Regions from separate parts of the Neobacillus sp. GCM10023253 genome, predicted to be linked through region 3. Evidence: riboswitches for the same ligand, from Rfam matches in the RefSeq annotation. Region 3 holds a riboswitch; each other region holds the start of a gene.

Region 1 (2,270 bases), on a different contig from region 3:
ATTTTAATAGATAGAGGTGGCTGGCTACTCCACTTTTCATATCGAGTACCCCTCTACCAAACAACCAGTCGCCCGAGTCTAAATGTTCCTTCGCCGAGGCAGGCAGCTCCTCCCTCTTTAACGCAGCCATTAGTTGATCCGGAAAACACGCATGTTCTTTTAGGTGATTAAAATCATCAATTCCAACCGTGTCCATATGTCCCATCAAAATGACCGTACGGCGGCTATTCCCTTTTGTACCTTTGACAAATGCCAATACATTATATCTTTCATGTTCATCCTGAATGGTTTGAGACATCGTCATGTGAGAAGGATTTTTTGAAAAATAAGGAAAAGCAGAAATAAATTTATATAAATATTGGGCAATTGTTTTTTCACCCTTTGTATTCACAATACTTTCGATATTCACGAGTTGGTTCGTGAATGCCAATACATCCTCACGGCATTGCAGCATCATTCTGACCCCTTTTTTTTAAGATTAGTATTGTAGAAAAATGTATACCAATTAACAAATTTTCGTCAAGTCTTTTCAAATGGGGAAATATTCTAGTAAATTTATACTTGATTATGTATAAATATTTACTTATACTAATTATTGCGAAAAGAATATTAATTCCTCATCTTTAAGCTTTTGAGATGAGGTAGAGGTCGCGATTTATATTAGTATCCTATTGGAGATTCAGTGAAATCTATGAAAATAGGAAAAAGGATAAATCGCCGAAGCCTCTGAAATCACTGTTTTCAGAGGGCTGGGGCTGTACTCGAAATGGGGCAGAACTGTCACAATTCTCACGAGAATTGTGGAGAACTATCTAATTCAAAGCTTTTAATGAGGGTGTCAGGCACCGTCACATGGACGGTGCTTTTTATATTAAAAAGGGGGAAGCATCATGAGAAAACTTATGATATTAGTAGTTTCTGCATTACTTTTGATTCTAGCAGCGTGCGGATCGAAAGAAACAGCTAAAACAGACCAGGCAAAGGGTGAAGATTTAGGCCTAATTAAAGAGGGTACACTATCGTTTGCGATGAGCGGGCAATATCCGCCATTAAACTTTAAGAAGGATGACAAATTAACTGGTTTTGACGTAGAAATTGGTAATGAGATTGCCAAAAGAATTGGTGTAAAGGCAAATCCTGTGACTAATCAATGGGAAACTATCATCCAAGGTTTAAAAGCTAAAAAATACGATGCAATTATCGGAAGTATGACAGCAACACCTGAACGTGATAAACAAGTAGACTTCACAAACCCATATTATTTATCCGGCGCCCAAATCTTTGTGGCTGAGAACAACAGTAATATTACTTCAAAAGATGATTTAAAGGGAAAAACAATCGGCGTCATCCAGGCAAGCACTTGGAAAGATATGGCCCTTGAACTATCCGATCAAGTAAAAGGATATCCATCTGATGTTAACGCTCTTCAGGACTTGGCAATTGGCCGTTTAGATGCCGTTATTACTGATAAAATCGTCGGTTTGAATGCGAAAAACGAAAAAGGTTTAAAAATCAAGCCGATTGGCAACCTGCTAAATGAGGACCGCGTTAGTGTTGCGGTTGCAGAAGGTAACAAAGAGCTTGCTGATAAAATCAACAAAGCCATTGACGACATGCAGAAGGATGGCACTTACGAAAAAATCAGCAAAAAATGGTTCAACGAAAACTTACTTGAAAAGTAAGCACCCGCACATCTTTAAGACGCAAAATAGGAAAATTGGATAACGTAAGCTCCATGCTTGGGGCTTACGTTTTTTCAAAGGAGGTAGAAATGAAATCATGACTTTTTGGCAAAATATTATCGGCATCCTCAGTGAGCATGGTGTTGCCTTCTTGAAAGCCTCATGGATGACGATTTCCATTACAATTATTTCTCTGCTATTTGCATTAATCATTGGAATCATCTTTGCCAGTTTTAAAATCTCTTCTATCAAATTTCTTAATTGGATTTCTGATATTTATATTGGGCTTATCCGCGGGACTCCGTTAATCGTTCAAATTATGTTCCTATATTATGGAATCGCGAATTTTCTAACCCTTGACAGCTTTACAGCCGGCGCGCTTGCGTTAAGTATTCATACTGGGGCGTATATAGCAGAAATTTTCAGGGGGGCTGTCCAATCGATCGACCGCGGGCAAATGGAAGCTGCAAGATCGCTAGGGATGTCCTACCCGCTTGCAATGCGCAGAATTATTTTTCCACAGGCCTTCAAACGAGCCATCCCGCCGCTGGGGAATCAGTTCATTATCAGCTTAAAAGATTCTTCACT
Region 2 (2,270 bases), on a different contig from region 3:
GAGCACTCCGATTGGGAAGTCTTTCTTTCGGGAAACAATCATTCCGATGATATCAAATCCACCCGTTGAACCCGAGCTTCGAAATACGATTCCAACCCCTAGGCCGGTCAAAGCTCCGCCAAATATTGATGAGAGGATGGTATCTTTCGCGACAGGAAATACTGGCACTAAATAAAGTCCTAAAGAAATAACGAACACTGAAAAGATTGAATTAAAGATAAATCTTTTTCCCAGCATTTTATAGCCAATGATTAAAAGGGGAAGGTTCAACAAAAGATTAGCCACTCCTGTGTTTATGGGGGTAATCATTCCTATTATCATCGAAATACCGCTCATCCCGCTACTTAAAACCTCGTGAGGGATGAGGAAAAGATTGAATGCAGCTACAATTATAAAAGAGCCGATAATAATTCCAACCATCTGCATGAATATTTCTCCTGTCTTTCCACTATTTATTTAAAAAAATGATAACGATTCATAGCTAGGATGTAAACTAATTAATATATTTAAAAAACAATTAATTATCTGGAAATAGCACCCGAAAATTAAGTTGAATAATTATAAAAGCATATTACATTAATATTCATCTTACAAAAACCCCTAATCCCTCGTTTCCAATATATAATATTGACAAATTTATTAAAACGTATATACTCTAGTAATATATCATTCTTAATATTAAATCCTCATCAAAACCGATGAGGTAGAGGTCGCGGTTTTTATTAGTAAAATGGACGAAACGCAGAGATGTTTTTGACTCCGTTTGAAAGGAAAAGCTGCCGAAGTGTGTTTTTCTCTCTGGAGAAACATGCTGGGGCTGTCTCCGAACAGGAACAGAACTGTCACGTATAGACTTACCAGCTTTACGTGTTGAGCTATCTTTCGGAAGGTATGATGCGGGGTATATACAAATGCCGTCGAATCTGCTTCGAGGGCATTTTTTATTCCAAACTCCTTCCAATAAAAAAATTTAAAGGAGTCATAAACATGCAAACAGCGCAGGTAAGAAAAGACGAAATATACACTAGGCCCACGGGTCCAAAAAATGATAAAAATGAATTAAGACGGAGCTTAAAGTCCCGCCATCTTACAATGATTTCTCTTGGCGGAACTATCGGGACCGGATTATTTCTTGCCAGCGGCGGTGCTATCCATAGCGCGGGACCTGGCGGAGCGATTCTTTCATATCTTGTTATTGGCATTATGGTTTATTTCTTAATGCAAAGTTTAGCTGAAATGGGTGCCTACATGCCGGTAGCAGGAAGCTTTAGTACCTATGCTACGAAATTCGTGGATCCATCCCTTGGTTTTGCCCTAGGCTGGAACTATTGGTACAACTGGGCCATTACGATTGCAGCAGAACTTTCTGCAGTAACAATGATTATGAAATTTTGGTTTCCAGATTCTCCTTCACTATTGTGGAGCAGCATCTTTTTAGTTATCATGTTCTTGTTAAATTATCTTTCTGTTAAGGGATTTGGCGAGGCGGAATATTGGTTCTCATTAATTAAAGTTGTAACTGTTGTGATCTTTATCATTGCTGGTACGTTAATGATTTTTGGAATTATGGGAAATGAAGCAATTGGCTTTAAAAACTTTACAGTTGGAGATGCACCATTCCATGGCGGATTCATGGCCATGCTTGGAATCTTTATGGCAGCTGGATTTTCCTTCCAAGGAACTGAACTTTTAGGTGTTGCAGCAGGTGAAACAGATAACCCAGAAAAATCAATCCCACGTGCAGTAAAGCAAGTTTTTTGGCGAATTCTTTTATTCTATGTGTTAGCTATTCTTGTTATCGGTCTTATTATTCCTTATACAAATGAAAACCTTGCTAATGGAGATGTTGCTGTAAGTCCATTTACGCTTGTTTTCCAAAAAGCCGGAATCGCATTTGCTGCTTCTGTCATGAATGCAGTCATTTTAACAGCTGTTTTATCAGCAGGTAATTCAGGAATGTATGCATCGACTCGGATGCTTTGGGATTTGGCACGTCAAGGAAAAGCACCAAAATTTCTTGGTAAATTGAACAAAAATGGTGTGCCAGTTAATGCTTTAATTGTAACAGCATTAGTCGGAACACTTGCTTTTCTGGCATCCCTTTTTGGCGATGGTACAGTTTATGTATGGCTTTTAAATGCTTCAGGTATGTCCGGCTTTATCGCGTGGTTAGGAATTGCGATTTGTCATTATCGCTTCCGCAGAGCTTATGTGGCACAAGGCAAAGACTTAAACTTATTGCCATATAAATCAAAGTTGTTCCCATTTGG
Region 3 (2,270 bases):
TTCTGTAGCTGTAATTCCCGAAACTCCTCGTGACATTGTAAGTCTCTTAATATGTAGCTTAAACAATACTCTCCGATTCTTTGACCAAACGTACAAACTGTCCTTGTTAAAAGTACACGATCGTCCCAGGTCTTTTTATATAAAAAGCGGTCAACTCCCGCACCGAGCGAGTGCACCCATTTTAAATGACTGTAATCGTAATCCGATTTGAGATTAAAAGATACAAGTGCATCCGCCCATTTCAAATTCTCCTGAGTGGCTTCATCCTCCGGGATATAACGGATATTCTTTTGGACGCCCGCATTTTGGATGTATGCCCGAAGCTCCTGATACATGGGGCTGACAATTAAAATATTTTCGATTTTCACAATAATTCACCTCTTCAACATTAACTCCATTTTAAGGATAATTGGGAAAAAACTCAAAAAAAATCGTAGGGCTGTTAATCTCTGCTGCCCTCCCCATGCTATATAACTATCAATAAATATACGATTTTAGTGTTTTTTATAAAAACCCCTTGAACAAATAGGAATATTCTGTTATATTAATTTTAATTACATACTTCTTACTTCATACCTTATGAAGTGAGGATAGAGGCGCAAAGACCATCAGTAAACCATCCAAGGGTAATGGGACCCGTTGACGGTGGCGGAAAGGGGAATTTGCCGAAGCTTCTGAGGATCTCATTGTTCCGGGAGCTGGTTCTGTTATTGAATAAATACAGAATTGTCATATAGGAAACTATATGGAGGGCTATCTCACGCAGGGGAACTTGTAAAATTAACGTTTCTGATGCAGCTAGTGGGCCCTTCCCGCAGCTGCTTTTTGCGTTTGGCCTTACCTCTTTTTAAAAATAATTTTAAAAGGGTGAAATTTATGTACTTTGGCCAAGTTTTAACAGCAATGGTGACTCCGTTTGATCAGGATGGCGAAATTGATTTTAATGCGACGAGAGATTTAGTAAATTATTTATTAGCGAATGGTACTGACGGGTTGGTTGTTTGTGGAACAACCGGTGAGTCCCCTACCTTATCAACTGAGGAAAAAGTGGCTTTATTTAAATTTGTGGTTGAAGTTGCGGACGGGAGAGTTCCCGTTATTGCAGGGACTGGCTCAAACAACACAAGAGCCTCAATCAGTCTAACAAAGCTAGCAGAAGAAGTCGCTGTAGACGGCATTATGCTCGTAGCCCCATACTATAATAAACCATCCCAGGAAGGCATGTATCAGCATTTTAAAGCGATTGCTGAATCTACTTCTCTTCCGGTAATGCTTTATAATATTCCAGGACGCAGTGTCGTCAATATATCTGCTGAAACGGTCATCCGCCTTTCTCAGATTCCTAATATTGTAGCGGTTAAGGAAGCTAGCGGCCACTTGGATGACATGGCCGAAATTATTAAACAAACTGATGATGACTTTTCTTTATACAGCGGTGATGATGGAATGACCTTGCCGGTGCTTTCGATTGGCGGCGTTGGTGTGATTTCCGTTGCATCTCATATTATCGGGAATGAAATGCAGGATATGGTGTCACGCTTTAAAAATGGGGATTTAGCAGGCGCCGCTGATGCACACCGTGAATTACTGCCAATTATGAAAGCTTTATTTGCAGCACCAAGCCCAGCACCTGTAAAAGCATCCCTAAATATGAAAGGGATCAATGTCGGCGGTCTGCGCTTGCCGTTAATTCCTTTAAACGAAGAGGAAACCAGAACACTTCAGAATGTCCTATTGCAGAATAGCGAACTGGAAGTTATTTAGAGTGATACCCGAAAGCAGGACAAATCGAGCGGGCTCCCGTTCGATTTGTCCTGCTTTTTTTAATTTCTGCTTTTCCCCTCTATCCTCACTGCAAAAATATTTCTTTAATAAATTCAGAAAAGTGTTTACAAAACCCTCTCCAAACTCTATAATTCACATATATTTACTCGGAATTAGTCACAAAAGAAGGAGGCCCCCAACATGAGCATAGGAATTGCATTAATGGGATTATTAGTTGGGTTATTGGTAGGTTTAACAGGGGTTGGAGGGGCAGCATTGTTAACCCCAGTGCTCATCATGGTCGGAATTCAGCCTTCCATTGCGGTGGGAACGGACCTAGTATACAACTCCATTACCAAACTGTTTGGAGTCATTCAGCATTGGAGACAGAAAACAATTAACTTTAAACTCATGAAGTATCTTGCAATCGGAAGTGTCCCAAGTGCAACAGGAGCCATTCTCATCCTTCAGGTTTTTGAAAAATATTTCCACAATCAGGAACAAAT

What was found. Region 3 has a riboswitch for lysine ahead of dapA (4-hydroxy-tetrahydrodipicolinate synthase). Riboswitches for the same ligand answer to the same signal wherever they lie in the genome.
Region 1: linked by a shared signal. The riboswitch ahead of ACFPA1_RS11965 (ABC transporter substrate-binding protein) and the one ahead of dapA (4-hydroxy-tetrahydrodipicolinate synthase) in region 3 are both predicted to bind lysine.
Region 2: linked by a shared signal. The riboswitch ahead of ACFPA1_RS12925 (amino acid permease) and the one ahead of dapA (4-hydroxy-tetrahydrodipicolinate synthase) in region 3 are both predicted to bind lysine.

What each region holds. Positions count from the first base shown of each region.
Region 1 covers NZ_JBHSHV010000008.1:272,887-275,156, forward strand. Annotated here, with positions in the region: gene ACFPA1_RS11960 (M20/M25/M40 family metallo-hydrolase) at 1-454, opposite strand, end outside; lysine riboswitch at 635-819, shown strand; gene ACFPA1_RS11965 (ABC transporter substrate-binding protein) at 888-1,682, shown strand; gene ACFPA1_RS11970 (amino acid ABC transporter permease) at 1,780-2,270, shown strand, end outside.
Region 2 covers NZ_JBHSHV010000009.1:35,826-38,095, forward strand. Annotated here, with positions in the region: gene ACFPA1_RS12920 (YitT family protein) at 1-426, opposite strand, end outside; lysine riboswitch at 697-886, shown strand; gene ACFPA1_RS12925 (amino acid permease) at 988-2,270, shown strand, end outside.
Region 3 covers NZ_JBHSHV010000015.1:26,118-28,387, reverse strand. Annotated here, with positions in the region: gene ACFPA1_RS18755 (D-2-hydroxyacid dehydrogenase) at 1-368, opposite strand, end outside; lysine riboswitch at 584-764, shown strand; gene dapA (4-hydroxy-tetrahydrodipicolinate synthase) at 877-1,764, shown strand; gene ACFPA1_RS18745 (sulfite exporter TauE/SafE family protein) at 1,966-2,270, shown strand, end outside.